Regions from separate parts of the Enterovibrio sp. QJM3NY_24 genome, predicted to be linked through region 2. Evidence: predicted binding sites of a transcription regulator. Region 2 holds the regulator's gene; each other region holds the start of a gene.
What was found. The regulator CRP, encoded in region 2, controls carbon source genes, mostly activating them, when cyclic AMP is high. The targets are predictions, from matches to a motif close to TGTGANNNNNNTCACA.
Positions count from the first base shown of each region.

Region 1: a site for CRP is predicted at 2,341-2,356, ahead of nagE (N-acetylglucosamine-specific PTS transporter subunit IIBC). Genes of this name have one in related genera too.
Region 3: a site for CRP is predicted at 5,180-5,195, ahead of cdd (cytidine deaminase). Genes of this name have one in related genera too.
Region 4: a site for CRP is predicted at 2,741-2,756, ahead of rppH (RNA pyrophosphohydrolase). Genes of this name have one in related genera too.

Region 1 is NZ_CM173519.1:2,555,863-2,563,798, reverse strand. Features, by position in the region: gene nagC (DNA-binding transcriptional regulator NagC) at 1-259, opposite strand, end outside; gene nagA (N-acetylglucosamine-6-phosphate deacetylase) at 267-1,403, opposite strand; gene nagB (glucosamine-6-phosphate deaminase) at 1,419-2,219, opposite strand; gene nagE (N-acetylglucosamine-specific PTS transporter subunit IIBC) at 2,485-3,981, shown strand; gene AC3CIC_RS11230 (beta-N-acetylhexosaminidase) at 4,077-6,752, shown strand; gene glnS (glutamine--tRNA ligase) at 6,888-7,936, shown strand, end outside.
Region 2 is NZ_CM173519.1:3,342,398-3,350,333, reverse strand. Features, by position in the region: gene AC3CIC_RS15070 (aspartate aminotransferase family protein) at 1-188, shown strand, start outside; gene astA (arginine N-succinyltransferase) at 233-1,249, shown strand; partial or broken gene astD (succinylglutamate-semialdehyde dehydrogenase) at 1,259-2,715, shown strand; gene AC3CIC_RS15055 (DUF1338 domain-containing protein) at 2,759-3,553, shown strand; gene AC3CIC_RS15050 (hypothetical protein) at 3,622-3,822, opposite strand; gene crp (cAMP-activated global transcriptional regulator CRP) at 3,989-4,621, opposite strand; gene AC3CIC_RS15040 (OsmC family protein) at 4,858-5,265, shown strand; gene AC3CIC_RS15035 (phosphoribulokinase) at 5,393-6,262, opposite strand; gene AC3CIC_RS15030 (YheU family protein) at 6,333-6,551, opposite strand; gene AC3CIC_RS15025 (DUF3187 family protein) at 6,560-7,537, opposite strand; gene AC3CIC_RS15020 (hydrolase) at 7,568-7,936, opposite strand, start outside.
Region 3 is NZ_CM173519.1:1,640,760-1,648,695, reverse strand. Features, by position in the region: gene AC3CIC_RS07310 (acyltransferase) at 1-575, opposite strand, end outside; gene AC3CIC_RS07305 (TauD/TfdA dioxygenase family protein) at 731-1,573, opposite strand; gene sbcB (exodeoxyribonuclease I) at 1,895-3,319, shown strand; gene AC3CIC_RS07295 (hypothetical protein) at 3,442-3,951, shown strand; gene AC3CIC_RS07290 (CidA/LrgA family protein) at 4,068-4,415, shown strand; gene AC3CIC_RS07285 (CidB/LrgB family autolysis modulator) at 4,415-5,119, shown strand; gene cdd (cytidine deaminase) at 5,255-6,142, shown strand; gene AC3CIC_RS07275 (DMT family transporter) at 6,265-7,149, shown strand; gene purT (formate-dependent phosphoribosylglycinamide formyltransferase) at 7,374-7,936, shown strand, end outside.
Region 4 is NZ_CM173519.1:557,511-565,446, forward strand. Features, by position in the region: gene AC3CIC_RS02420 (NADP(H)-dependent aldo-keto reductase) at 1-975, opposite strand, end outside; gene AC3CIC_RS02425 (DUF6482 family protein) at 1,255-1,554, shown strand; gene mutH (DNA mismatch repair endonuclease MutH) at 1,600-2,280, opposite strand; gene rppH (RNA pyrophosphohydrolase) at 2,911-3,438, shown strand; gene ptsP (phosphoenolpyruvate--protein phosphotransferase) at 3,460-5,718, shown strand; gene AC3CIC_RS02445 (sulfite exporter TauE/SafE family protein) at 5,729-6,535, shown strand; gene lgt (prolipoprotein diacylglyceryl transferase) at 6,549-7,349, shown strand; gene AC3CIC_RS02455 (thymidylate synthase) at 7,443-7,936, shown strand, end outside.

The DNA of each region.
Region 1 (7,936 bases), 790 kb from region 2:
CAAGAGAGTGAAAAGGGGCACATTCGGTGGTCAACGAGATGGCTCGTCGACCTCCTGTGGACGCTTGTTGCGCGACCTCTTTAATCAGGCCGCGCTCAAGCAACTGGCGGGTAATTTTGGTAACACTTGCTGGAGCAAGACTGCTCACGTCAGCAATTTGGATTCGAGATATCGGCCCTTGTTGGTCGATAAGTCGATAAACGGCGGCACCGTTTAGCTGTTTAACCAGATCTACGTTACCAATTTGTCCGCCTGTCATAAATGTCCTAATTCAATGTATATTCGCCGTTAACTACAGTCGCTTTGACATTGAAATCGCGATCAAACACGGTCAGGTTAGCGACATATCCATTCTTGATAGCCCCTAGCTTGTCATCCATGCCGATTGCACGTGCAGGATACAAGGTTGCCATGCGGATCACTTCATCCAAAGCGATGCCTACGTGTTCGACAGAGTTTTGTACTGCTTCAATCATGGTCAATGCCGAACCGCCAAGTGTGCCATTCTCATCAACACACTTACCATCACGGTAATATACTTTCTTACCTACAAAAATAAAGTGATCCATGTCTGCTCCTGCAGGCGCTGCTGCATCAGTAACAAGAACCAGTTTCTCACCTTTCAATTTGTGGGCAATGCGAATGTTTGCATAATCTACGTGGAAACCATCTGCAATCACGCCCGTATAAACCTCCGGGGTGTCGTAGATAGCGCCAACCATACCAGGCTCGCGACCCGCAATTGGTGTCATCGCATTGAACAGGTGGGTGGCAAACGTGATACCCGCTTTAAAGCCTAGACGCGCTTCAACGTAGCTTGCGTTGGTGTGACCTGCAGATACAACGATACCTGCGTCAGCCAACTGACGGATATGATCCGCTGGCGTCAATTCTGGTGCCAGCGTCACTTTCGTGACGACATCTGCATTAGCAGTGATGAAATCGATCATTGCGTCATCAGAGCGACGAATGAAATCAACACTGTGAATGCCTTTTTTGGCAACATTCAGGTATGGACCTTCAAGGTGCAGACCGAGTGCTTGATGCTCGTATTGTGCTTGGTAATCACGAATCGCACTGACTGATGCCTTCATATCTTCATCAGAAGACGTGATCAGTGTTGGCAAGAAGCTGGTGCAACCAGACTTCAGGTTTGCCAGATGCATCGTGTGGATAGTGTCCGCGGTCACTTCATCGTTGAACATCACACCGCCACAACCGTTAAGTTGTAGATCGATGAAGCCAGGGCTGAGATATGCGCCATCAAGTGAACGAGTTTCAATGCCTTCTGGCAATTCACTTTCAGGACAAACGTTCTGGATCAGGCCACCATCGACGATGACAGCATGATTATCCAGCACTTCGCTACCAGTAAAAATTCGGCAGTTAGTCAGTGCGTACATGAATACTTCCTTACCTTACAGGTTTTTGATGTTTTCAGCTTCTAGCTCATGGAAGTACTTAACTGTCTTCACTTTCAGCTCAGCTGTTGATGGTTCGTCACAAATCATCAGTGCTTTAGGGTGCAATTGAAGCGCAGAGACAGTCCACAGGTGGTTCACTGAACCTTCTACCGCTGCTTGCAGAGCAAGTGCTTTGTTGTGACCTGTAACCAGAATCATCACTTCTTTTGCGTCAAGCAAGGTACCTACGCCAATGGTCAGTGCGTGTTTAGGTACTTGGTTGATGTCATTATCAAAGAAACGAGAGTTAGCAATACGCGTATCTTCCGTCAAGGTTTTGATACGAGTACGTGATGAAAGTGACGATGCTGGCTCGTTAAATGCGATGTGACCGTCGTTGCCAATGCCGCCCATGAACAGATTGATTCGACCGTAAGATTTAATCTTGTCTTCGTAACGCTGACATTCTTCTTCGTGATTGTCAGTGTTTCCGTTCAATAGATTGATATTTTCTTGTTTAATATCAATGTGATTGAAGAAATTATTGAACATGAAGCTACGGTAAGATTCTGGATGATCTGCTGGGATACCGCAGTACTCGTCCATGTTGAATGTAACCACATGTTTAAAGCTTACTTCGCCTTGCTTATGAAGATTAATCAGTTGTTTATATGTGTTCAGTGGAGTGCCACCAGTCGGCAAACCCAGAACAAACGGACGATCTTCAGTTGGAGCAAATTTGTTAATTGCATCAACAATATAGCGTGCTGACCAAAAGCCTACTTCATGTGCGGTTTGTAAAGGGATAAGTCTCACGGTACACCTCTTAATTAATTCAAATTCAGACTATACAGCATAGTGGATTCGTATCTTAGTTTTCATCATAAAATAAGTTTTATGATGGCGCTAGCAAAAAACAGGATCTCGTATCGTTTTGAGTGACAAAAATCACAATTGCACCTGTTTTAATTTGCGGGGCGAAATTAATGGAATAAACTCCACCTGACTCACATTGGATAGTAAAAAAAGTCCCATGTTGTCATTACATCTCTGAGAAAGAACCACTATAGGGGGAACACAGGTGAATATTCTCGGTTATTTCCAAAAAGTAGGTAAAGCGTTAATGGTACCCGTTGCCACGCTTCCTGCAGCTGCAATCTTAATGGGTATCGGCTACTTTATCGATCCGACCGGTTGGGGCGCGAACAGCGTTCTGGCGGCATTCTTGATTAAAGCAGGCGCTGCAATTATCGATAACATGTCTTGGCTGTTTGCTGTAGGTGTTGCCTACGGTATGTCTAAAGACAAAGACGGCGCTGCTGCACTAGCAGGTCTGGTTGGTATGTACGTTGTTACGACGCTACTGTCGCCAGGTGCTGTTGCACAAATTCAAAACATTGACCCAAGTGCTGTTCCAGCGGCTTTCGGTAAGATCCAGAACCAATTCGTTGGTATCTTGGTCGGTATCATGTCAGCGGAACTGTACAACCGTTTCTCAACAGTAGAACTGCACAAAGCGTTGTCGTTCTTCTCTGGTAAGCGTTTGGTTCCAATTGTTACTTCTTTTGCTGCAATCATTGTTTCTTTCATCCTGATGTACGTATGGCCAACTGTTTACGGTGGTCTGGTTAACTTCGGTGAAGGTATTCAGGGCATGGGCGAACTGGGTGCAGGTATCTATGCATTCTTTAACCGTCTTTTGATCCCAGTGGGTCTGCACCACGCTCTGAACTCAGTATTCTGGTTCGACGTTGCTGGCATTAACGATATTCCTAACTTCCTGGGTGGCGCTAAGTCTCTGGCTGAAGGTACTGCAACTGTTGGTGTAACAGGTATGTACCAAGCGGGCTTCTTCCCAATCATGATGTTTGGTCTGCCAGGTGCAGCGCTAGCTATCTACCACACGGCTAAGCCTGAGAACAAAGAAAAAGTAGCATCTATCATGATCGCTGCTGGTTTCGCATCGTTCTTTACCGGTGTAACAGAACCTCTTGAATTCTCATTCATGTTCTTGGCTCCTGGTCTGTATGTGCTTCACGCACTTCTGACTGGTATCTCTGTATACATCGCTGCATCTATGCAGTGGATTGCAGGTTTCGGTTTCTCTGCAGGTCTTGTTGACATGTTCTTGTCTACACGTAACCCGCTGGCTGTTAACTGGTACATGCTTATCGTTCAAGGTCTGGTTTTCTTCGGTGTTTACTATGCCGTGTTCCGCACCGCGATTGTTAAGTTCAACCTGAAAACGCCTGGTCGTGAAGACCTAGATGACGACGCTGAATCAAATGGCGTTGAAGCATCTAAAGAAACCAGCATCCTAGCTCGCCAGTATTTGAAAGCGTTGGGCGGTCACGACAACCTGACGACTATCGATGCATGTATTACTCGTCTACGTCTGACTGTTAAAGATGGCGCTCAGATCGACGAGAAAACACTGAAAGCACTAGGTGCGATGGGTGTTGTTAAATTGGGCACCAATAACCTGCAGGTTATCTTGGGTCCTTTGGCAGAAATCGTTGCTGGCGAAATGAAAAAAGTCGGCACAAGTGAAGACTTGACGGAAATCAAACTGCCTTAACTAAAATATACTGACTAAACAGTCAATATGGCCGGCCCTTAGCGGGGTCGGCTTTTTTTGGGCCGAATTCGGCCAAATCGTAGGGAAAAATACAAATGAATAAGACATTTAAGATGGGAATCTTATCTGCAGCGGTTGCTGCAGGTCTTGCTGGTTGTGGCGTTCTGCCTTCTGGCTCTGCACAACAAGCAACGGTAGATGCGTTGGCTTCTCAGCTGAACATTAGCTACGACGTTCAAACCAACCATGGCGCGCAAGAAGGTCTAGCATGTCAGGACATGGGCGCTGAGTGGGCATCTTGTAACAAAGTAAACATGACGGTTGTTAATGAAGGTGATGCCGTTACTAGCAATGATTGGACAATCTATCTGCACAGCATTCGTGTGTTCCTAGATGTCGCAAGCGACGACTTCACGATTGAACACCTAACGGGTGATCTTTACGCGCTGACGCCAACGCAATCTTTCGATGGTTTCGCGGCTGGCGAAAAAATCGAAATCCCCCTGATTGCGGAATACTGGCAGTTGTTTGAAACTGACTTTATGCCACGTGCGTATGTTGTTGCTGGTGATGCAACACCAAAAACTATCGCTTCAATGGACACTGAAAACGTTGATGCATTTGTTGCTGAAATCGATGGAGACAAGTGGAAACGCACGCCTGAAGACAACAATATCTTGGCAACCGCGGCATCGCGCTTTGCGAAAAACAGCGATGTAGCGCAACTGTCGGATGGTGCGATTGAAGCATCTATTATCCCAACACCACTGAAAACTAAGCAAATGCGTGGCGCTCTGCATGTTACGTCTGGCTTTGCCGTGACGAACAATGCCCTAGATGCTGACCAATTGGCGGCATTTGAAGATCGTGCAGCGCTTTTGGGTGTCAACGTAGACGGTGATATCGCACTTAACATCCATGTTGATGCGACAGCATTTAGCGGCGAAGAAGCGGTATCGGGTGCTTACAAGCTAGCAGTGAATGCAGCAGGTGTTGATGTTCTTGGTTTTGACCGTGTAGGTGCATTCTACGGTTTGCAATCACTGATGGCATTGATGGACAAAGACGACAGCGGCATGCTGCCATGGGTTGCGATTGAAGATGCCCCTCGCTTTGAATACCGCGGTGTGATGGTTGACGTTGCGCGTAACTTCCACTCAAAAGAAGCAATGCTGCGCACGATTGATCAGATGGCGGCGTACAAGCTGAACAAACTGCACCTTCACCTGACTGATGACGAGGGCTGGCGACTAGAGATCCCTGGCCTGCCAGAACTGACAGAAGTCGGCGCAGATCGTTGTCATGATTTGTCTGAAACCTCATGTCTTCTCCCACAACTGGGTTCAGGTCCAACAACTGAAAACTTCGGTTCAGGTTTCTTCTCTAAAGCGGATTACATGGAAATCCTGCGCCATGCGAAGGCGCGCGGTATTGAAGTGATCCCTGAAATCGATATGCCAGCTCACTCACGTGCTGCCGTTGTTTCTATGGAAGCACGCTACACCAAGTATGCAGAGCAAGGCGATCTGGCTAAAGCAGAAGAGTTCCGTCTGATGGATCCGTTGGATACATCAAATGTGACGACTGTTCAGCTTTATGACAAGCGCAGCTTCATCAATCCATGCATGGATTCATCAGTAAACTTCGTGGACAAAGTGATCACCGAAGTTAAAGCCATGCACGCGGAAGCAGGTATGCCTCTGACGACGTGGCATTTTGGTGGTGACGAAGCGAAGAACATCAAGCTAAACGCAGGTTTCCAAGACGTGAATGCAGCAGAGCCTGTTTCTTGGAAAGGTAACATTGATCTGAGCAAGGAAGACAAGCCTTTCGCTAAGTCGCCAGTGTGTCAAAAAGCGATTGCAGAAGGTGTGGCAGAAGATTTCGGTCACCTGCCAAGCTACTTTGCTGAGCGCGTAAGCAAGGTGGTTGCGGCGCATGATATTCCTAACTTCCAAGCGTGGCAGGATGGCCTGAAGTATTCGAAAGATGCATCAGCATTCGACACTGACAACGTTCGCGTTAACTTCTGGGACGTTCTGTACTGGGGCGGAGACGCATCGGCTTACGAGTGGGCGAATAAGGGTTATGACGTGATCGTGTCAAACCCAGACTACGTTTACATGGATATGCCTTACGAGGTTGATCCAAAAGAACGTGGTTACTATTGGGCAACCCGTGCTACTGATACGCGCAAAATGTTTGGCTTTGCACCAGAAAACTTGCCACAGAACGCTGAAACATCAGTAGACCGTGATGGTAATGGCTTTAACGGCAAAGGCACTGTGGAATCGAAAGGCTTTCACGGTTTGTCTGCGCAGCTATGGAGCGAAACCGTTCGTACTGACGAGCAGTATGAATTCATGGTGTTCCCGCGTGTCATTGCTGCTGCAGAACGCGCATGGCATAAAGCAGATTGGGAATTGGACTACCAAGCGGGTAAAGCCTTTAACCTTGATACCGACCACGTAAACAAAGACGCTCAGTTGCAAGATTGGACACGCTTTGCAAACGTAATGGGTCAACGTGAAATGGCGAAACTGGACGCGGCGGGTATTCAATACCGTATCCCAGTTCCTGGCGCTATGATTGAAGCAGGTAAACTGCACATGAACATCAGCATGCCTGGTCTGCCACTTCAGTACTCTGTAGACGGCGGTGAAACGTGGGCTGATTACGCTGCACCTGTTACCGTGTCCGACGCAAGCAATGTAAAAGTACGTGCATTGAGTGCTGACAAACAACGTGAAGGCCGTGTAGTGTCACTATAACGACACCTTATGACTCAGAAGCCCGCTATATGCGGGCTTTTTTTCGTCTCGACGTTCTGTAGAGGTTGAGTAAAACCTCGTGATCGTGGATCATTGACTTAATTTCATGTAGTTCTTCCTACGAGGTATTTTTTGATGAGTGAGTCTGAGGCTCGTCCAAGCAACTTTATCCGTCAAATCATCGATAAAGATTTGGCTGGTGGTGTTCATACAACAGTTCATACGCGTTTCCCTCCGGAGCCGAATGGGTATCTTCACATTGGTCACGCGAAGTCGATCTGTTTGAACTTTGGTATTGCTAAAGACTATCAAGGTCAATGTAACCTGCGTTTTGACGATACGAACCCAGAAAAAGAAGACATCGAATTTGTTGAATCAATCAAAAGCGATGTGAATTGGCTGGGTTTCCAATGGAGCGGCGAAGTGTGTTATTCGTCTGGCTACTTTGATCGTTTACACGGTTATGCCGTCGAATTGATCGAGAAAGGCTTGGCGTATGTGGAAGAGCTGAGTGCAGATGAAATCCGTGAATATCGCGGAACATTGACTGCACCGGGTAAGCACAGCCCATACCGTGAACGTAGCGTTGAAGAGAACTTAGCACTGTTCGACAAAATGAAGAACGGTGAATTCGCAGAAGGTAAAGCTTGCCTACGCGCGAAAATCGATATGGCGTCGCCGTTCATGGTGATGCGCGATCCCGTATTGTACCGAGTGCGTTTTGCCCACCATCACCAAACCGGTGATAAGTGGTGCATCTACCCAATGTATGACTTTACACATTGTATCTCTGATGCGCTTGAAGGCATTACACACAGCTTGTGTACGTTGGAGTTCCAAGATAACCGTCGTCTGTACGATTGGGTATTGGAAAATATCACCATTGAGTGTCAACCGCGCCAGTATGAGTTCAGCCGCCTGAATCTTGAATACACCGTGATGTCTAAGCGTAAACTTAGCCAATTGGTGAGTGAGAATCTGGTCCATGGCTGGGATGACCCGCGTATGCCAACGATCTCAGGTCTACGTCGTCGTGGTTACACGCCAACGTCTATTCGTGAGTTCTGTAAGCGCATTGGTGTCACCAAGCAAGAGAACACGATTGAGATCGGCTCTCTTGAGTCTTGTATTCGTGATGACTTGAACGACAATGCACCGCGTGCCATGGCCGTTCTCGATCCTAT
Region 2 (7,936 bases):
CTCTTAACGACAAATGGAACGGCCGAGCGCGAGACGTATTGCTGGCTGCAGGTGATGAAGGCTTGCTGCTGCTGGTAGCCGGTGCCAACGTGGTTCGCATGACGCCATCACTGGTTATTACCAAAGAAGAAGTAGAAGAAGGTTTAGCGCGTCTGGATCGTGCGCTGGCGAAACTGGCGGCGGCTTAATTGCCGTCCTGTTTTGACCATCCATTGCAGCAGGAGGAAGTAAGATGTTGGTAATTCGTCCCATAAAGAAAACTGATTTTGATGCGCTGATGCTGTGCGCCGTAGAGTCGGGTCACGGATTCACGTCGCTGCCGGTCAATGATGAATTGATCCAAGGCCGTATCGACCACTCGGTAGACAGTTTTGGCCGCGATGCCCAAGCGCCAGGCACCGAAGGTTACCTCATGGTTGCTGAGGACACTGAAACGGGAGAGATAGCGGGTACGACGGGTATTGAAGCAGCGATTGGGATGGACAATCCGTTTTACAGCTACCACATCAGCAAGGTGGTGCATCACTCACGCCGGTTAAATGTCCACAACGTGGTAGAAGTGCTGACCTTTGGCAATAACTACACGGGCGCGACAGAAATATGCACCCTGTTTTTACGCCCAGAGTTTCGTGGTGGTCTCAATGGCAAGTTGCTGTCGAAATGCCGCTTCTTGATGTTGGCGCAGTTCCCCGAGAAATTCTCTGACGTGATTTTCGCTGAAATGCGCGGCGTGTCTGATGAAGAAGGTAACTCACCGTTTTGGAAGTGGCTGAAAGAGCATTTCTTTTCGATTGATTTTACGCTGGCAGATTATTTAACCGGCATTGGACAGAAAGGCTTTATCGCGGATTTGATGCCCAAGTTGCCGATTTACGTCAACCTGTTGAGTGATGAAGCCCGTGCAGTGATTGGTCAGGTGCATGAAAAAACCCGTCCAGCGCTGCGTTTGCTTGAAAAGGAAGGCTTCACGCGTCGTGGCTACGTCGATATTTTTGATGCAGGACCAACGGTGGAGTGTCTACGTCAGAACATTGATTCTATTCGCCGCTCGTTCACTGCAAGGGTCAAGATTGCGGAGCACAGCAGTGCGCAGGATTACCTGATTTGTAACAGTGACTTTCAAAATTTTCGCGCCACGTCCGCCAAGATTGGTGTGGACGAAGAGCGCAATGAAGCGTTGATCAGCCAAGAAGTCGCCGATGCGTTGAGTGTCAAAAATGGTGATAACGTGCGACTCGTGTCGGTGTAGGAGTAGATGATGACACAATGGATTGATAACCAACCCATCGCGGGTGATGGTGATATGTTTGATTCACTGAATCCGTTTAACAGTGAGTCAATATGGCAGGGACGAGCAGCCACATCTCCACAAGTGGAAGCGGCTGTGAGTTCGGCGAGAGACGCGTTTGCCACATGGAAGCACACCGCTTTCGCAGAACGTCAGGCACTGGTCGAACGTTTTGCCGAGAAGCTAAAAGAAAACAGCGAACACATGGCACAAGTGATTGCCGAAGAAACCGGTAAGCCACTGTGGGAAACCCGCACTGAAGCTGCTGCCATGGTCGGGAAAATTGCCCTTTCACTGCGTGCTTATCAAGAACGAACGGGTGAGCGCAGCAAAGATGTTGCTGGCACACAGGCGGTGCTGCGCCATCGCCCTCTAGGGGTGATGGCGATATTTGGGCCTTACAACTTCCCCGGACATTTGCCGAACGGTCATATTGTTCCCGCGTTGTTGGCGGGGAATACCGTGGTATTTAAACCCTCGGATTTAACGCCAAAAACAGCAGAAGAAACCATTAAGCTTTGGATTGAAGCGGGACTGCCGAAAGGCGTGATCAATATGATCCAAGGCGGGCGTGAAACGGGCGAGGCGCTGGCACAATCTAAAGGCATCGATGGTCTGTTGTTCACAGGTAGCGCTAACACAGGTCATATTCTGCATCGTCAATTTGCGGGAGAGCCGGGCAAAATGTTGGCGTTGGAAATGGGCGGAAACAACCCGATGGTGATTTCCGATCAATACGGCGATCTTGATGCCACCGTGTATACCATCATTCAATCCGCATTTATCAGTGCAGGGCAGCGTTGCACCTGTGCTCGTCGTCTTTATGTACCGAAAGGCGATCGCGGTGATGCATTGCTTTCGCGTTTGGTTGAGATGGCCAAAAACATCAAAGTGGGTGGTCAATTTGATCAACCTGCCTCGTTCATGGGGTCACAAATCTCTGTGCGCGCAGCAGAAGGCATTCTTGCTGCTCAGGGCAATCTCGAATCACTGGGTGGGCAGCCGCTTCTAAAAGCCCAGTTGCTGCATGATGCCGTCGTCACTCCGGGCATTATTGAAGTGAGCCAAGTGGCTCAATTGCCTGATGAAGAATATTTCGGGCCACTACTTCAAGTGGTGCGTTATGACTCTCTTGAAGACGCAGTCACGCTGGCCAATGATACCCGCTACGGTTTGTCGGCAGGGTTAATTTCAACCGATGACGCAGAATGGGCGTATTTTCTTGACCATATTCGCGCAGGTATCGTTAATCGCAATCGCCAGCTAACGGGCGCGAGTGGTGATGCACCTTTCGGCGGCCGGGAGCATCAGGCAATTTACGACCAAGTGCTTACTATGCCGCTGACTATTGCGCTTATCCCATGGCGTCAATGGAAGGTGAGGATGTGTCCTTGCCTGATCAACTCAGCCCTGGGCTGTCGTTGTAACAAAAGATAAGTAACTACCGAACACTCAATGTAGGAGGATGTGATGGAGCGCGTTCAGGCTTTATTTGATGAGCTTTGGAAAGACTATATCGATAGGTTATGCCCGTCGGCAGCAAAAGTGCATGCGTTATTAGAAGAGGGCAGTCCGCTTCTCAATGACCACATTGCGTTGCGCACTTTTGCGTTACCCAAGGTGGGGCTAGATCGTTTGGCTGCGCCGTTTATCGCCATCGGTTATACCCCTAAAGGGGAGTACCATTTCAAAGCGAAAAAACTGTACGCGCGGCATTATGAGCATCCTAACCCTGATGCACCCAAAGTGTTTATCAGTGAGTTGCTGGTGGGACAGTGTTCCACGGAACTGCAGCAGGCTGTTCGTGCTTTGGTTGATCAGGTAGATGACACAGCACTTAATGATCCCGCGTTCTTGTATGGTGGTCGTTTGTGGGGCATTGACACGGCAACTTATCATCAGTTAGCGGCGGAAAGTGAATATGCAGGTTGGCTGTCTGCTCATGGCTTTGGCGCCAATCATTTCACGGTGAGTGTGAATCAATTGAGTACGCTCCATGACGTGTTGGATGTGAACCAATTGCTGCGAGAGTCAGGTTTTGCGATTAATGAATCTGGCGGTGAAGTGAAAGGGGATCCGCAAGTGCGCTTGGAGCAATCGGCAACCATGGCGGACAAAGTGACGGTGCGCTTTAGTGATGAAGAACTGATGATCCCGGGTGGTTTTTATGAGTTTGCCAAACGTTACCCGTTACCGAACGGAAGCCTGTATCAAGGGTTTGTTGAGGCCTCGGCAGATAAAATCTTTGAAAGTACCGATAAGTAGGGACCGTTAGTGGCTCATGCAGTCGCTACTCCTGTAGCGATTGCCCATCGCGTGTACCGTTCGCCGATCTAATTGCGCTCTGATACCAAGTTTGATGACCACTCTTCGTGAGAGGTCGGTGTTGATTTGCGTCCGTCATCACCGAGCATGCGCTGTAGCTGATAGTGAGACATACCAGCAAAGCCAGTCAATTCGGTGCTGACCTGACCCCAAGGGACGACGGCAGGTGTCGTATTTATGCGGCTAAACGCTTGATGTTCCAAGTCCATATCGATGCTCCATCATCGCAAAAAAACGTTGCACGTAAATGTATACATGCTTTGCATTGAAAGGTAGCACTGGGAAAGGGGTTTTGTGGATTTTTTGACGTGATAGTGATCATGCTCAAACAAAAAAGCCACCATAATGGTGGCTTTCATTTCAAAGCAATAATGCTTAGCGAGTACCGTATACCACGATAGTTTTACCGTGTGCAGAAATTAGATTCTGCTCTTCCAGCATCTTCAGAATACGACCAACGGTTTCACGTGAGCAACCTACGATTTGACCGATTTCCTGACGGGTGATCTTGATTTGCATACCGTCTGGGTGAGTCATAGCATCTGGTTGTTTCGCCAGATTAAGCAGTGTTTGCGCGATACGACCAGTCACATCTAGGAATGCTAAGTCACCAACTTTTTGGCTAGTGATTTGCAAACGACGAGCCATCTGGGAAGAAAGGCGCATCAGAATGTCTGGATTCACTTGAATCAGCTGACGGAATTTTTTGAATGAGATTTCAGCGACTTCGCATGGAGATTTAGCGCGAACCCAAGCTGTACGCTCCTGATCTTCCTCAAATAAGCCCAGTTCGCCAATGAAGTCGCCCTGGTTGAGGTAAGAAAGGATCATCTCTTTGCCTTCTTCATCCTTGATCAGTACAGCCACAGAGCCTTTCACGATGTAATAAAGCGTTTCAGCTTTCTCACCAGCATGAATCAGCGTACTTTTTGATGGGTACTTATGAATGTGGCAGTGTGAAAGGAACCACTCTAGTGTTGGGTCTGTTTGAGGTTTTCCTGGAACCATATCTCTCATTTCCTCTGCAGTTGTTGCCTGATGAGTCTTCCTTAGCCCACCGTCCTGCGGCACAAGTCCGTGGGATAGCATAAAGTGTCAACCGTCAGGCTACAAGCTCTCTGTTTGAGTCATTGAGTTTATCCTTTTTCCAGCACGATTTCTTGATTTTGATATGGACTTCCCCCCCTATTAAAGGCTAAAAACGTGGACAAGATCACGACACTGAAAGTAAACAGGAGAAATAGATGCGAGCAAGCGTCAAGTGGTGCGGAAAAGAGACGTTTTTAGGGCAGTCGAATTCAGGTCATAGCATCGTGATGGATGGGAATGGCGGAGAAAAAGCCCCGAGTCCAATGGAAATGGTGCTGATGGGGGCCGGTGGATGCAGCTCTGTCGACGTTGTTGCAGCGCTTAAAGCGGCTAATCAAGCAGTGTCATATTGTGAAGCCGAACTGACGGCAGAGCGCCGAGAGCAAGCACCGCGCTTGTTTACCCAGATCAATATTCACTTTGTGGTCACAGGTACCGCATTGGATGAAGCATTGGTGGCTTCTGCGGTCAAAGACAGCCTAGAGAAATACTGCTCGGTGTGTTTGATGTTGGGTGCCAGTATTGAAATGACCCACTCTTACGAGGTTCGTGAGGCGGCTTAATGGCGTGTTTGCGGTTTTGTTGGAAGTGACCATAAAACAAAGGAGGGCATGCCCTCCTTTTTTGCTATTGGCTGTTTATCAATGGATTGCCAAGATCTTCATACAGAAAAGGGAGGCTCTCGTGGGCTTAGCTTATCTTGCCCGTTTCGATTAACTGCTGAATAAGCGGTTGGATGATCAACTCCATGGCGAAGCTCATTTTGCCCCCAGGCACAACCAAGGTGTCATGCCGTGACATGAAAGAGCCTTGGATCACGGCCAGAAAATAAGGGAAATCCACTTTCTTGATGCCGCGAAAACGTATCACGACAAAGCTTTCATCAAGACTTGGAATGCCTTTAGCGTTAAGCGGGTTAGAGGTATCAACGGTCGGTACGCGCTGGAAGTTAATGTGTGTGCGACTAAACTGCGGCGTGATGTAGTTAAGATAATCGTCCATTGAGCGCACGATGGAGTCCGTCACGGCTTCTCGTGAGTGGCCGCGGTCGCGCGTGTCGCGAACAAATTTCTGAATCCACTCCAGGTTCACAATTGGCACCATGCCAATGAGCAAATCAACATGCTGAGCCACGTTAATTTCGCCGTCGGCAATACCGCCGTGAAGCCCTTCATAGAACATTAAGTCGTTATTCTCTGGCAAATCTTGCCATGCCGTAAACGTACCTGGCATTTGGTTATACGGCACTGCTTCATCAAACGTATGCAAGTAACGGCGGAATTGTCCCGTACCGTGTTTGCCATATTCATCGAAAAAGGATTCTAGTCTTGGGAAATCATTGGCTTGAGGGCCAAAATAGCTGATGTGACGACCCTGCTCTCTGGCCTTGCGAATTTCAACGTCCATTTCAGGACGCGTAAAACGGTGAAAACTGTCGCCTTCAACCCAGGCCGCGCGGATGTCCATCATATTGAATATCTTCCGAAATGCGTCGGAAGTGGTGGTGGTTCCTGCCCCAGATGAACCGGTGACTGCAATAATCGGGTGTTTTGCAGACATGACAAACCCTGTCAATTTTTAAAATGATGTCAAACAATTAACAGGGTGTAGCGTATTGGTCAAGCAGACGTTAAGCGCTGAGTGATCGCGCGTGCTTGATATCGACCGTTTCGTGTAACTCAGAATAGACCACCATGGCTTCTTTGTTCTTGAGCAGGACATAGACTTGTTCGACTTTTTCATCGAAGCTTGCTTCTTGCTCGCCATAGTCTGTGCCCTCGCGCAGCACAAAGTGCTCAACCAAGTTTTTCAGGGTCTCTTCTGGGATTTCTTGCCAAGGGATGATCATCGCGATACCTACAACATAAAACGGTGGCGGAAAGTGGCACTAAACACGATATCGGTGCTGTTATCGTGGTTAAACATGTTTTCTAGTGCCAACAATTCTATCGCACTGGTATCAAAAAGGTAGCGATAACCTAGCGCGAACTCATGAACGGGTGATGTGAGCTCTCCCAACTCCTTACTGTCAGTTTTAGCTTGTGAGATAAGGTATTCACCAATGAAGTCATGGTTTTCTCGCCATCGATACTGGTAGCTAATTCCTCCATTCATTCCGACGGACTTTACCGGAGCGAAATGTTGCTGTTTGTTGGGTCGATGCACCATCGCAATAGTCGCTGTTACGTGATGATTTTCTTGTTGGTAGGCGTAATTGACCTGCAAAGACTGTTCAAAAGACGTGTTGGTAAAAATGCCGTGGCTGACGCGATTGAAAAACAAGGTGACGCCTAGGCTAATGGCATGGTGCGTTGTGCGGTAGAGGGTCTGTTCACCATAGAGGTTAATGGCGCTTAGCAATGGGTCGCCGACAAAATCTTCCATTGGATCGTTGTTGTCGCTGGGATAGTCGATATAAAAGCGGTTTTCATTGACCTCGGTGCGCCCATTTTGATCAATGCCAAAAACGCTGTGAAACTTTTCCGTCAGCCCATCTAGACGATTATTGGCAGCATAACGGTATTGATACCAAACACCGAACTTTGTCTCTTCACTGAGTGCATGCATGAAACCGAGCATGAATTGATTGTGGTAATAATCGAATTGATATTCTGGGGTATTCGCCCACACGCTTGCCATCGTTGCAGAGGCAAATACCTCCGTTTCATCCGCTTGCAAAAGCGTGGGGTCTTGCATGATGGGCGTTAACCCTGTGATTTGCAGTGGCGCTTGGCTTTGTGAAATGAGTGGCCCAAAGCGCATGGTATCGGCATGGGCACTGGGCACAAAGAAAGATATCGCCAATAGCGAAAAAGCAGTGCGAGATAATGTCATATTTCACCTCTCTCGCCCTGCGTGTTGTGGCTATTCTAAGTGCAGGGCTAACCAGCGTGGTACTTCCTTCTCAAGCCAAAACTCGGGGTGCTTGAGCGTACCTGACACGAAGCCAACATGACCGCCATACTCTGTTAAATGGTAATCAATGTTATCGGGCAGGTGACCGGTTGGTATCACTGCCTGTGTCATAAATGGGTCATCTTTAGCATGGATCACTTTCAGCGGTGTCGCAATGTCTTGTAAGACAGATAACCCACTGCATAGTTTGTAATAATCCTCCGCGCTTTTAAATGCATGGAGTGGTGCAGTGACGGTTTCATCGAACTGATACAGTGTTGAAATCTTTACTTTCTGACCACTTTTCCAATGACCGATTTCGGGGTGACGTTCGAGCTT
Region 3 (7,936 bases), 1.7 Mb from region 2:
AAGAAATAGGGCACATATAACAAAAACCAATTGATGAACAAACCCGCGTCTTGCCCATTCAGCTTTTCAACACCTGAATTAATCGCAGCGATCGACATACCCGCAACAACGAGCACCCAAAGCGCATTTTCAGAGGCTTGCATGACAACCATTCGAAAAAATGGTGTAAACAGATACAGCCCTACGATCATGTAGAGAAACCACATATGATAATAAGGTGTACCGTTCAACACACTAAGAAGAAGCGAAGACACAGATTCAGGCTGATTTTTAACCACCCCTTTAACAACCTGCCATCCTAGATAGACCACCGTCCAAAACACTAACGGGATAAGCAGCCTTGAGACGCGCTTTTTGTAGAAATCTTGCAGGGATTCCGTTTTAGAAGGGTCAAGTAACAAAGCGCCACTTATCATGACAAAAACAGGCACGCACCACCTTACTGCGCTGTCATACACATTTCCTATCCACCAAGAGATGCTACCCAGTTGTGCATCAAACACAAAGTCTGCCGCGACATGCAACATCACGACCGCCAGAATCGCGAGGATCCTAGCGTTATCTAACCAAACCATTTACTTGTCCTTGCTAACCAATAAAAAATAGCGAGCTTCGCCAACCGATTTTGGGTATGTTTTTTTTGATTAACTATAGCCCAATATTTACGCTATTTTTCCAAGGGTTAGAGAGACAATAAAATTCTGTGTACACACTTACTGACTCTGTGTGTTCACAACGTGCTGTAAGCCTTAGGCTCATCGCCTTTTACGACGACACGATGCAATCTTCTTGGTTCGTCACCGTAATCGGTAACAGCGAAATGTTGAGTACAGCGATTATCCCAAATGGCGATACTTCCTGTTTGCCAGCGAAAACGTACCTGAAATTCTTCAACATGACTAGATGAAAATAGCGACGATAATAATTCTTCACCCTTTTCTAAGTCTTCGTCATCGACACGCTGGCAAAATTGCTCGTTGATATAGAGGCTAGGTTTTCCTGTTTCTGGGTGTACTGTCACTAAAGGATGATGAATATCCTTTATCCCGCTTGAAATGTTACTTACTTTGCTCTCGCCCTGCGCATCCACTTCATCAAATCGACTCCCTGCAAATCCATGCACCGCATGGGTTGCTGTTCTGCCGCGTAGTGACTGTTTCAACGCATCGGGCAGTGCTCGGTAAACCGCTTCCATAGAAAGCCAGATAGTATCTCCCCCAGCAGAAGGAAGATGCTGCGCGCAGAGCACCGAGCATTTGGGTGGTGCTTTCTGCCACGTCATGTCCGTGTGCCAGAAGCTTTTCCCCGGCGGGTTGCCAGGTGTGGTCTCAATCACACTGATTTGCGGGAAATCATCGACATGGGGGAAAAATGGATGCGGTGCTTCCAATTCACCAAAGCGTGCCGCAAGCAAAAGTTGATCTTGCGGTGAAAGGTGTTGTTCGTGAAAAAAAATGACTTTGTGCGTTAAGAAAGCGTTGTAGATCAGCGAAAATTCTTTGTCAGTGCAACTCGCCAGGCAAACTTCCTCAATACTGGCACCAATATGTTGTGTCAGCGGCGTTATTTTCATCGTGTTCCCTTCATTTGCTTTATTGCCATCTTGGCATTCATTCACGTTATCTAATTAGAACGTACAACACTGGCATTTCATTCATCCATGATACCTTTCCCTGAAGCATAAAGAGACGCTGAGCGAATCACAGGCTCATCATCTGGTGAAAGTAATGCGCAATCATGCTCAGCCTTTACAACCTATAAACGCAAGGCTAGTCCTCAATAGGGAATAACGCTTGTTAGCGCCTGTACATCAGGTCGTTTTCTTTTGCATTGCAAGATTTCTCACTAAATTTGCGGTAACATCCCCACGTCTTTCAAACCCTTGGATACCACCGTGGCAAACACCAATGAACCAACTTTTTTCTTCTTTGATTACGAAACCTTTGGCATCAGCCCTGCTCTAGATCGACCTTGTCAGTTTGCAGGCGTAAGAACAGACAAAGACTTCAATATCATCGGTGAACCGTTGGTCATTTATTGCCAGCCACCCAATGACTATTTGCCTCAACCAGAAGCGTGTTTGATTACCGGAATTACGCCTCAAACTGCCGTTTCTCGCGGATTGCCTGAGCCTGAGTTCATTGCCAAAATTCATGAGCAACTCTCTATGCCAGGGACATGTTCAGTGGGCTACAACAATATTCGATTTGATGATGAAGTATCGCGCTATACGCTTTATCGCAATTTCTTTGACCCTTACGGGTGGAGTTGGCAAAACGGTAATTCAAGGTGGGATTTGTTGGATGCAATGCGTGCCGCGTATGCACTTCGCCCTGAAGGCATTGAGTGGCCAATAAACGCTGAGGGTGCCACCAGCTTTAAGTTGGAACATCTTTCCGTTGCCAATGGTATTGAGCACGCGAACGCGCACGATGCAATGGCAGATGTGATTGCCACCATCGAAATGGCGAAGAAATTCAAACAAGCCCAACCTCGTTTGTTTGATTACCTGTATACACATCGCAATAAAAATAAGCTAACAGCATTGATCGACATCGTCGCGATGAAACCGCTTGTGCATGTTTCAGGCATGTTTGGCACTGAGCGCGGTAACACCAGTTGGATTGTTCCCGTTGCGTGGCACCCAGACAACAAAAACGCCGTTATCGCCATTGATCTTGCGCTCGACCCGTCCCCATTGTTTGACTTAGACGCAACGGCACTTCGTGAACGTTTATATACAAAGCGTGCCGACCTCGCACCTGATGAGTTACCTGCTCCTATCAAACTCATTCACATCAATAAATGTCCTGTCTTAGCTGAAGCAAAAACCTTGCGTCCAGAAGATGCTGAAAGATTGGGTATTGATCGCCAACGCTGTCTTGATCACTTGAAGAAACTTCAGGCACACCCACAGGTAAGAGAAAAACTGGTCGAGCTTTACGCTGAAAAGCCCCAGTATGGCGATGCTAACAATGTGGATGCGGCCCTCTATGATGGTTTCTTCTCGCCGTCTGATCGCTCCACCATGGATATCATTCGTCAAACCAAACCGGAAAATCTCGCGGCGCTTGAAATCAATGTCGCTGACAAGCGTATTCATCCGCTGTTGTTTCGCTACCGTGCCCGCAACTATTCTTGGACGCTGACTGACAGCGAGCAAAAGAAATGGCACCTTCATCGCCGAGATTATTTCGAAACACACTTACCTGAATACATGGCGCGATTGGAAGATCTCGCTGAAGAAAATCAAAGCGACACAAAAAAATTAGCGATTCTTAAATCCATTTATCACTACGTCGAATCGCTTGTATCTTAGTGATTATCACCAACCTTTGCTGAATACCGCGTGATGTACGCTATACACCCCCAAAGAAACAGAGGTGTTACATTTGAATTTCCGTGATTTGAGTCCACACTTTTCTAATAAGAGATAGTGAGGTGGATGAGAAAATGGTAACCAAAGTAAACAGTCGGTGCTACCGCTTTTCTAACGTCGATTTTGAACCAGAAAGCCGTTCCTTGTTTTGGCAAGACAGTACAGTAAGCACACTCACCTATGAAGAGTGTCGCTTACTAGAAATGCTTTGCTACCATGCTGGAGAAGTGCTGTCTGCTCGTATTCTGTATGCTTCTACATCGTTACCCGACTCTTCTTTTTCTCAGCACCAAAATAGCCTGTGCTCACTGCTGGCTAAATCTTATCGCCATGGCGAAAAAATACTTCCGTTAGATGTGGTGGGCGATCATGGCTACCGCGTTGCGTTGCCTCAAAAAACCTATCAACGACAAGCTGAAGTGATACCCAATCCCTCAGAACCTGACCCTCTTGACATTCACATCGATGAACCCGTACAAGAATTGAAAACACAACGTAACGTTGTGCCCATCATTACAGGTACGCTTCTTTCTGTGCTCAGTGCTGCTGCAGCGATTATCTATCTGATGTAACGCCCTTCACGTTGCCTAACTATTGTGCAATGGTGGGAATTACCATGTTTTGAACAAGATTTTCATAGCGAGCTCAGTCTAGAATAGTTTCACGACTGTCTATCAGGGTCTTCGACGTGAAATATCTTCTTGGTTTCGCACTCATAGCGATTTATACCCTTGTGGGTAGCTTACTGACTCAACTGTTACACCTTCCAATACCCAGCAGTATCATTAGCATGCTGTTGCTTTTCGTGAGCCTAACAACGGGCATCGTACCGGGACGTTGGGTAAAAGATGCCTGCACGGTACTGATTACCATCATGCCACTGTTCTTTATCCCTGCCAGCATGGGGCTAATGGATCACTTTCATCTGTTGATCACCGATTCGATGCCTCTTTTGGGCGCCACAATATTGAGCTCTACGGTGGTGCTGATTGTTATGGCAAAAATTCTGGATAAATATCAAGGGGAAGATAACTAATGTGGCTTATTGCAACCCTTGTGGTGTACTTCATCGCCCGTCATATTGCCTTAAAACTACGTCATCCTATTTTCAATCCTTTGCTGATCAGCTTACTTGTACTGATGCCAATGGTGATTTATTCAGGCAATACCTACAAAGAATACTTTGACCAGAACAAAACCATAAATTTCATGCTTGGCCCTGCAGTAATTGCATTGGCGTATCCTTTATACGAGCAAATGCACGTGATTAAACGACACTGGAAAACCATCTTATTGGCATGTCTTGGCGCGAGTTTGCTCTCAATGACTCTTGGCACCACATTCGCGTTGCTGGCGGGCGGAGATCTCCAGATAGCAGCATCTGTGTTGCCAAAATCTATCTCAACGCCTTTTGCCTTGGGCACGGCTGAACATATAGGCGGTATTCCTGCGGTCACGGCTGCACTCGTGGTGGTTGCAGGGCTTTTCGGTGCACTGATTGGCTATCCGCTACTGAACATCATGAAGATTAAATCCTCTCTTGCTAGAGGCCTTTCAATCGGCGCGGTGTCTCACGCCATAGGCACGGCAAAAGCAGCTGAAACTCACTATCAGGAGGGCGCATTAAGTTCATTAGCGTTAGTGATATGTGGGATCATGACAGCCATTCTTGCCCCGTTTGTTTTTCATGTCATTGAGTTCTTTGTTAATTGCAGCCCAATCTCGACCTGTATCAAATGAAATCGAATTCATGTGAGGTCACTTATATTTATGAAATGATACGTCTCATTGCACCATTTAAGTGATCAAAATCACATTAATAGGCAGGCGTTTGCTCTTAAAATGATTCCCCATACAACAACACTTGGAGCAAGCATGCGAGTTAGCATTCAAGACGCGATTGCAGCCCTACCCTCACCACTCAAAGAGGCTATGGAACAACTCTGCACCTCGCCAGATTTTGACGCGACAATCAGTGCCCAAGACTATGAAAACCTACTCAAGCTAACGGGCTTAGCAGACAAAGACCTGCGTGTTGCCATGCTGCCTATCGCTGCGGCTTACTCTATCGCCCCTATTTCAAAGTTCTATGTTGGCGCGATTGCTCGTGGCGCGTCGGGTCGTCTCTATTTTGGTGCGAACATGGAATTTGAAGGTGTGCAGCTCAATCAAGCGGTACATGCCGAACAATCTGCCATTAGCCACGCTTGGTTGAAGGGGGAATCTGCGCTTAAAGACATCACCATCAACTACAGCCCATGTGGTCACTGCCGTCAGTTTATGAATGAGATCAACGGCGCGGATACACTAAACATTCAACTTCCCGATCGTGAAGCCAAGTTATTACACGAATATCTGCCAGAGCCTTTTGGTCCGATTGATCTCGGTATCGACCAGCCACTGCTGGCTCCTGTTAACCATGGTTTAACGGCCGAGGAAGACGATGCACTTATTCAGGCTGCTGTCAGCGCAACGAATCGCAGTCATGCACCGTATTCACACAATTTGAGCGGTGTGGCTATCCGTGACAATAACGGGCAGATCTTCTCAGGTATGTACGCAGAAAATGCCGCGTTCAACCCTAGTCTTCCCCCGTTGCAAGTCGCGCTCATCGCCATGAACTTGGCAGAAGTGGCATTAAAAGACATCCAAGAAGTTGTTTTGGTGGAAAAAGCCAACGCCGTGATCAGCCACTTGCAAGATACACAAGCGGTTCTAGAGGCCCTAAACCCAGATATTCCTTTGGGTTATTTGGCCATTTAATGCCCAGTTGATGCGTTTATCGTCATAACATTGAAAAACGCTGTGTAACACCGGCGTTTTCGTTATACCCCGCAGACAAAGTTCGCTACTATCACGTCACTTTTCCTCATTTCTGTACACGCATGAGCCAATCTCACAACCCCGTTCTTGGCGCTTCTTGGATGCTCACCGCTGGCGTATGCTTTGCGATGATCAATAGCCTTGCGCAATATGTCAGCTTCAAAATGCAACTACCTTCCACCACGGTTGCGTTTGTTCAGTACTTTATTGCGCTGATTGTGATGATCCCTTGGCTGAGAAGCATGGGCATTCGCCAAGCACTTAAGACCGACCATCTCGGCATGCACTGTTTACGCGTTTTCTTCTCAGTCATTGGTATCCAACTTTGGCTATGGGCACTCGCTTATCCCGTTCCGATTTGGCAAGGCATTGCGTTACTGATGACCTCCCCACTGTTTGCCACAATTGGTTCAGGCCTATTTCTGGGTGAGCGAGTAGGCCCTGCCCGCTGGCTTGCTACATTGAGCGGTTTTGTGGGCGCAATGATCATTCTAGAGCCTTGGTCAGACGATTTTAGCTGGGCAACCATGCTACCTATCGGTGCTGCGTTCTTCTGGGCAACTTATTCCTTGATGGTTAAGAAACTGTCGCACAACGACTCTCCCACCACCATGGTCGTTTACCTGCTATTGCTCATCACGCCGTTTAACATCTTGCTAGCGATACCAGATTGGACAATGCCAAAAGGAGAAATGGTGTGGCTTATTCTGCTTGGTGCAGGCCTGCTCACTGCTGTTGCTCAATGGGCTATCGCCAAAGCGTATGCCGCTGCGGATGCGTCATTCGTTCAGCCTTTTGACAATGCCAAACTGCCTTTGAATGTGTTGTTCGGATTTTTGGTGTTTGGTTGGGTCCCGCCGGGTCGCCTTTGGTTGGGCGCTGCGATCATCGTCGCTGCGGTGTTCTTTATTACCCACTGGGAAACCCGTAAAGCTAAAAATAGCTAATACGACTTTTTGTCGTTTTCCGCCGCCTTTTTAGGCGGCGGTACTTCTATCGACCACTTATCACTGCTAAGCATTAATCAACCCGCCATCGTCAACCCGTCGCCAATAAACACTCACTTAGTTCAGTCTTCCTAAAACCTTACAAACCACAAAGGCAAACGCTTGCGCAAACGATTGCTTAAGGTAAAATCACCAGCAGTTATTTGCATTGATGGAAGATAATCATGATTGGAACAGCAACTCGTCCGGGCGCCACGCGCGTCCTGCTGTTGGGCTCTGGTGAGCTAGGTAAAGAAGTAGCGATTGAATGTCAGCGTCTTGGTATTGAAGTCATCGCGTGTGACCGTTATGCGGATGCGCCCGCGATGCAGGTTGCGCATCGTAGCCATGTCGTCGATATGCTCGATGGCGATGCGCTTGCAGCCATCATTGCCCAAGAGAAACCAGATTACGTGGTGCCAGAAATCGAAGCCATTGCCACTGATCGCCTCGTTGAGCTTGAGAAATCCGGCGTGAATATCGTCCCTACCGCTCGCGCAACCCAACTCACCATGAACCGAGAAGGCATTCGTCGTCTTGCCGCAGAAGAACTTGGTGTGGCAACCTCCCCGTATGCCTTTGCTGATACCTCAGAAGCGTTTCACGCGGCAATTGAATCTGTTGGTATGCCGTGTGTGGTTAAACCTGTTATGAGCTCTTCAGGCAAAGGCCAGAGTGTTGTGAAGACCAATGCTGACATCGAAAAAGCGTGGAACTATGCACAAGAAGGCGGTCGTGCTGGGCGTGG
Region 4 (7,936 bases), 830 kb from region 2:
CAATTGAATATCGATAGATTCGATATTGGTTTTTAACTGGTCGAGTGTCGTCGCACCAATGATGTTACTGGCAACGAAAGAACGACTGTTCACAAACGCTAATGCCATTTGTGCGGGGTCGAGCGAAAACTCGTTGGCGAGGTCAACGTAGGCTTTTGTTGCGGCTTGTCCTTGCTCTGTGAAATAACGTGCAAACCGTTCCCATCGGGTACAACGAGCCCCTTCTGGACGAGCGCCATTCAGATACTTACCCGTGAGTACACCAAACGCCAGTGGCGAATAGGCCAGCAACTCAACACCTTCTTGATGGCTGATTTCTGAAAAAATGCCCACTTCAAAGCTTCGGTTAAGCAAGTTGTAAGGGTTTTGGATTGAAACAATGCGGGTTAGGCTGTGTTTTTCCGCCAATCGCAGATAGCTCATGACACCCCAAGGCGTTTCATTCGAGACACCGATATAGCGAATTTTTCCTTCACGCACCAGTTCCGATAGCGCATCTAGCGTATCGAGCAAACTGACACCTGAGTTTTCATCTTGATGTGTATAGTTAAGTTGGCCAAAGCTGTTCACATGGCGTTGTGGCCAGTGAACTTGATACAAGTCGATGTAGTCGGTTTGTAGGCGAGCAAGACTGTCATCAACCGCCTGACGTACATTGCGGCGATCGAGCGACATGTTATCGCGAATGTAAGGAACACCACGTGGCCCTGCCACTTTGGTTGCAATGACCACTTTGTCGCGCTTACCTGATTTTTGCAGCCAGCTACCGATGTATTTCTCTGTTAACCCTTGAGTCTCTTGGGTGGGGGGAACGGCATACATTTCGGCCGTATCAATAAAGTTCACACCCAGATCCAATGCTAACGACAGTTGTTCATGGGCATCAGCTTCTGAGTTTTGTTGACCAAACGTCATGGTACCGAGGCATATTTTACTGACGTCTAAGCTGGTATGAGGAAGAGTATGAAATTGCATCCGTTCTCCTTGGATTGCGCTTATCGCCCAATGAGGTTGATTTGGCTCATTGTCGAGAGAAGAGGTTTGAACTTCCATCTTAGGAGATTCTGCCTCAGGTACAAGCTTCAAAAACAGCGAAAGCTTGTACGACTTCAACTCGTTGAGTAAAAGACAGTCAGCAAGATGCACCAAGAGTGAAAATCACACAGCATAAACAGAAATTTCATCAAGATAATCTGTCAGTCAGCCCCATTTTTATACTAGGATTAACATTTGGTTAACAATGCGGGAGGCTAGATGAAATTAAAGCAATTGAAAAATTGGATACAGGCTCACCCTGACAATGTGCCGCATTGCTATGTGGTGGCACATGCTGGTGGGGCACAACATATTGTGGAAGTGGAAGTTAGGCATCAACTAGAACCTTTGAGAGATGATAAAACCGATGAAGTGATGCACTTTGACAACATGGAGCAAGTCAGTGCCAAGCTGAAAAAGCTCGGTATTAGAAAGGTAACGATGCGCTTACTAGACCCTTATGATGAATTTGGTCCTGCCGATGCCTCGTGCAAAGAAGACATGGAGATCTCGCTCTAGCGGGTCAACGAATACGCCAACTGCAATAGACTCTGTATCTTTCGGTTACTCGCTATCTGACAATAAGAAATGTCGGGCGAGTATCCTTGCGGTGAATTGGGTTCGTAAGTAAAAGCCTCTTGGTAACGTTTTGATAGGTTGACCATTTGCTCCGTAAGCTTCAGTCTTCACTTTGCTGTTAGCCGCTTTCGGGCGTAGCTGCAAAAATTCACCGTGTTTTGCTGAAATCTCGTGGATCTTGCCTAGCACAATAAACTCCATTAACTCTTCCCAATCTGCCTTAAGTTGTTTCTCTTCCTCTTGTGATGGTTGCCAGATAAGCGGCATTCCAACGCGGCGTTCTGACACCGGGATTTCGCGTTCGCCTTCAACAGGCACCCACAACACTTTGGACAACTTATTGCGGATGTGGCTACTTTCCCATGTCAGTCCATGAACACCGGTTAGCGGCGCAACGCAGACAAAGGTGGTTTCTAGCGGTTTACCACTGTGGCTAATGGGGATCGATTTCAGCTCAATACCAAGATCCTGAAAATCTTGCTCTGGCTTGCTCCCAGCTGTCGCACCCAGACAGTTTTCCAACAACATACCGACCCAGCCTTTTTCACGACGAAGATCGGCAGGACAAGCAATGTCTCGTTGCGAAGCAAGCTCGCCAAGGGTAAATCCTGCCAGAGCATAAGCACGATCGAGCAATTCTTGTTCGGTTGTTGGCGCGGGGATCATGGGGCTATCCATTCAATGTTAATCGTCAGAACGCTATCAGCCAAACACTGAAAACACCAGTGTTTGTATGGGACTGACAATGGGATCACTCAGTGATGAGTATTTTCCAATGTTATCCACAAGGATCAAGCGATAATCATGACTCCCTAGTGTCATGGATGCATATACAGTGCTTTTAATGTGTTGATTATAGAGCGATCGTCCATTATTGATGAGGAAGTGTACGAATGGTGTGGGTAACTCTCATTTTGGTGGATCTTTGAGCACTTTAAGATCTTCTTGATTTTCCAAGGAGGAAATAGAATCTAGTTTGTTTTATTTTTCATTCAAAGCATTGATATTAAATATTTTATTTTGTATTTCTCAAGTGGGCGTAAAATCATGTATGGCTATCACATCATGCTTTATTGCCGTTTAAAAGGTGTTCTTCACAAATCTATCCACAGAAAGCGTGAATAAATGTGCGCTTGGTCTCATCAAGTTGTTTATAACTTATGGTGAGGGCTTGTTTTATCCCTAAAGGCGGTTGAACTCCCCAAAAAATGCGTTTCATACACAATGTTTGTTTACCACTGTGTACATAGTGTGAAAAAATCACTGTTAATAGAGATTTATATTTGAGGTCGTCCAGTGATAGATGGCGATGGTTACCGTCCTAATGTAGGGATAGTAATATGCAACAGCCACGGTCAGGTTCTCTGGGCTCGTCGATATGGACAACATTCCTGGCAATTCCCCCAAGGTGGTATTGATGACGGTGAAACGCCGGAACAAGCCATGTACCGAGAGTTATACGAGGAAGTAGGGCTCTCGAAAAAAGACGTAAAGATCCTGGCGACAAGTCGCCATTGGTTGCGATACAAGTTGCCAAAACGTCTGGTTCGTTGGGATTCAAAACCAGTGTGTATTGGGCAAAAGCAAAAATGGTTTTTGCTCAAGCTGGAATGTGACGAGTCAAAAGTGAACATGCAACGGAGTGGTACGCCAGAATTTGATGGTTGGCGTTGGGTCAGCTACTGGTATCCGGTCAGGCAGGTGGTGTCGTTTAAACGCGATGTTTACCGACGCGCAATGAAAGAGTTTGCAGCGATTGCGATGCCTTTTCGTGAGCGAAAAGTGAAGCGCAGTAAAGGTAAACGAGGCTCAGCTAAAAACTAAAGGAAGGCTTAGAGGGCGCCGATGCTGACGAAACTGCGAGATATCGTTAATAACGTGGCGTCATCCAGTGACGTTAAGCAAGCGCTCAATACTTTAGTGAGTGAGACCTGCTCTGCGATGGATACAGAGTGTTGCTCTGTTTACATCGCCGATCACGATCGCCAAGTCTATGAATTGATGGCCACCCAAGGCCTCAATGCGAAATCGCGTCGTGTGGCGCTGTCTTTCAACGAAGGTCTCATCGGTCTTGTTGGCCGTCGAGCAGAACCCATCAATCTTGCCTTTGCCAGTGGGCATGTCGACTTTAAACATTTCCCTGATATCGGTGAAGACGTTTTTAATGCGTTTCTTGGCACCCCAATCATTTATCGTCGTCAGATTCTCGGTGTGCTGGTTGTGCAGCAACGAGATTCCCGTCAGTTCAACGAAAGCGAAGAGTCTTTTCTTGTAACCTTAGCTGCGCAGTTGGCCGTGGTGTTTGCCCATGCTAAAGCGCAAGGCTTGTGGCCGAGCGATGTCAAAGGCTCTTTGCTATTGGAAGGTGCCGCTGCGTCTCCCGGTGTCGCAATTGCAAAAGCGTGGTGTGATGTTTCCCAGCCTCGCCTCGATCTTGTTTCTCCTGCTTCTTGTCTGGATAACCAAAAAGAGCGTGATCGCTTAGATGGTGCGTTAAGTGCTGCGATTTCTGATTTCCGTCGCCTGAGAAAGCGTTTTGACAATGAGTTGAATCAAGACACGCTGGCGATCTTCGATCTTTTTATCCATTTACTGAACGATCCTGTGCTTCGCAAAGCCATGAACGAGCACATTCAGCAGGGCGATCTCGCGGAGTGGGCAGTTAAGCAAACGATTGATTCTTTTGCTGAACGTTTCCAAAACATGTCCGATCCCTATCTACGTGATCGTGCTAATGACGTGAAAGAGCTTGGTCAGCGTTTGTTGTATTTCCTCGAGAATCAGGAAACCAAGCAGTGGAACCTTGATGAGCCCGTCATTTTGTTTGCCCGAGAGCTGACCGCGGCGATGTTGGCTGCCATTCCACGAGACTGCTTGGCAGGTGTGGTGGCAGAAGAGGGCGCGGTGAATGCGCATGCTGCAATTTTAGCGCGAGCATTAGGTATTCCTGCCGTGATGGGGGTGGAATTTAACCCACAAATCATTCACCAGAAAAAAGTGGTGCTGGATGGCTTTAAAGGTCGCGTGCTGGTTGAGCCCTCTGCGCACATTCTTAAAGAGTACAAGCGCCTTCGCGATGAAGAGCTGGAGCTGCAACAAGAGGTGGACAGTGCGTTTACTCGGCGCACAGAAACTGCAGATGGCGTGAGGGTGGAGATCCACCTCAATGCGGGGCTCAGTGCCGATACGAGTATTGCGATTAACCGTGGTGTTGACGGCGTGGGTTTATACCGAACGGAAGTGCCGTTCTTGATGCAACGCAGCTTTCCTTCAGAAGAGGATCAGGTAAAGCAGTACCAATCGATACTGGATTGCTACCCAAAGCAATCTGTCGTGATGCGAACACTCGACATTGGCGGAGACAAGCCGCTTCCTTATCTGAAAATCGAAGAAGACAATCCGTTTTTGGGTTGGCGAGGCATTCGTTTCACGCTCGATCACCCCGATATCTTCCTTATTCAAGTCAGAGCCATGCTGCGTGCCAGTATTGGGCGAGACAATCTCGCTATTCTTCTGCCGATGATTTCAGGGCTTTCGGAGCTACTAGAAGCAAAAGCGCTGGTGAATCGGGCATTTAATGAAGTGTCTGAAATAGCCGTGTCACAAGGGAAGAAACTCAACAAGCCGCGTCTTGGTATTATGGTTGAAGTGCCATCGGTGCTTTACCAGTTTGATGCAATTGCTCCGCATATCGATTTTCTGTCTGTCGGTACCAATGATTTGACTCAGTATCTGTTAGCAGTAGATCGAAACAATGCCCGTGTGGCGGACGTCTATGATACATTTCACCCTTCAGTGCTGGCTGTGCTTCACCAGATCTTGATGAGCAGCCAACGATTGAAGTTACCTGTGAGTGTGTGTGGTGAATTCGCGGGTGATCCCATAGGCGCTGCATTGCTGGTGGGTATGGGTTATCGACAGCTCAGTATGAATACGCGTAGCGTTGCCAAGATCAAATATGTACTTCGTCATATCCCGTCAGAGGCGTTGCAGAAACATGTTCTCGCGATGCAGCAGTTGTCTTTAACTGGCGAGATACGAAAAGCCTCAGAAGACTTTTTAGAACGTTATAGCTTGGGTGACCTCATCCGAGTCGGCAAATAGGAACATTTTCATGGTTGATGCCACCTTGTGGCTGTTCGGGGCATGCCTTGTACTCGGCAGCTGCGTCGGTTTGCTAGCAGGTTTGCTTGGCATTGGTGGTGGCTTGATCGTTGTGCCTGCGCTATCGGTACTTTTGCCGTGGGCGGGCATCACACCTTCATTGGTTATGCCAATGGCACTTGCCACATCGCTGGCCAGCATTGTTATTACTTCTTCTTCTTCCGCTTATACCCATTACCGTTTAGGCAATGTACTGCCTGCTGTTGTGCGAAGCCTGTTGCCCGGCGTATTGCTTGGCGGTTTATTGGGTAGCGCGATCGCCGATCGATTACCTGCGGAATACCTGCCTCGTGTGTTTGGCGTTATTGTGCTTTTGTTGGCGCTTCAAATGGCGCTGTCATTACGCGTTAAGCCCGCTAAGCCGTTCCCTTCGCCTGTAAGAAATGTGTTCAGTGGCGGTCTGATAGGCATGATTGCTAGCCTTGCGGGTATTGGAGGTGGGTCGCTGACTGTGCCTTACCTCAATTACTATGGCGTTGAAATGCGCCAAGCGATCGGCAGTGCCTCTTTATGTGGTGTTTTTCTCGCGCTAGCAGGTATGGCGGGTTTTATCTTTTTTGGGCTGACACAAACTGAAACCTTACCAAGGTTCAGCGTGGGATATGTTTACTTACCTGCGTTGATTGGTATTGTAGTCACCTCTGTTTTTACAACGCGATATGGAGCGAGGCTGACTTCACGGTTGCCGACGCCAATCATTAAACGTGTTTTTGCCGTGTTCTTGCTCTTGGTTGGGGCAAGTATGTTTTTAAGCTAAGGAAGACAACTCTATGTCTCTGACATTTCCCCAAATTGATCCCATCCTGATTGAAATTGGCCCGCTTGCGATTCGTTGGTACGGTTTAATGTATCTAGCGGGCTTTGCGTTTGCCCTTTGGTTAGCTAATCGTCGTGCTGACAAGGCTGGTAGTGGCTGGACACGTGATGAGGTCAGTGACTTACTGTTTGCGGGATTCTTAGGCGTTGTGCTGGGCGGGCGCATTGGCTATGTGCTCTTCTATCAATTTGATGCTTTCCTTGCTGATCCTATTTTCTTGTTCAAAGTGTGGACGGGCGGTATGTCTTTCCATGGTGGCTTGCTCGGTGTTATTACCGCCATGTTTTGGTTTGCACGCAAAACCAAGCGCACCTTTTTCACCGTGTCTGATTTCATTGCGCCGCTGGTACCATTTGGATTGGGCGCCGGACGACTGGGTAACTTCATCAATGGTGAACTGTGGGGACGCGCTACGGATGCACCGTGGGGCGTAATATTTCCTACGGGTGGTCCGATTGCGCGTCACCCTTCGCAACTGTATGAGTTCGCGCTTGAAGGTGTGGTGCTGTTCCTGATCCTTAACTGGTTTGCGCGTCATCCTCGTCCTGCTGGTGCAATATCAGGCTTGTTCTTGATTGGGTATGGTTCGTTCCGTTTTATCGTCGAATTCTTCCGTGAACCCGATGCGCACCTCGGCCTATTTGGTGATTGGATAAGCATGGGACAAATTTTGTCGACACCGATGATCATTGGTGGGGCACTCATGATGGTTTGGGCATATCGTCGCGCACAAAACGCGACCCGCTCGGCCTAATTTTGCATTCTTAAGCCGCAGCCTGTCTGCGGTTTTCTTTGTCTTTAATCTGCCATTCAGCCTGCTGGTGGATGGGTAATGTAAGGAATAGTCATGAAGCAGTATCTTGATTTGATGCAGGATATCATTGATAACGGCAGCGATCGTGGCGATCGCACGGGTGTGGGTACGCGATCTGTCTTTGGTCGACAGTTGCGTTTTGATCTCAGCGAAGGTTTCCCGATGCTGACGACTAAGAAGCTGTATACGCGTGCCATTATTCAAGAGTTGCTTTGGTTCTTAAACGGTGACACCAACATCAAGTATTTGCAGGACAACAATGTCAGTATTTGGGATGAGTGGGCGACAGAAAGCGGTGACCTTGGCCCTGTCTATGGCGCCCAATGGCGTTCGTGGGCGTGTCCTGATGGCTCTACTGTTGATCAAATTGCCGAGCTCATTGAGCAAATTAAAATCAAACCTAATTCACGTCGTCATATTATCACCGCATGGAATCCAGCAGATTTGCCGGATGAGAGCATAGGCCCTCAAGCCAATGTCGAACAGGGGAAAATGGCGCTGGCTCCTTGCCACTGTTTATTCCAGTT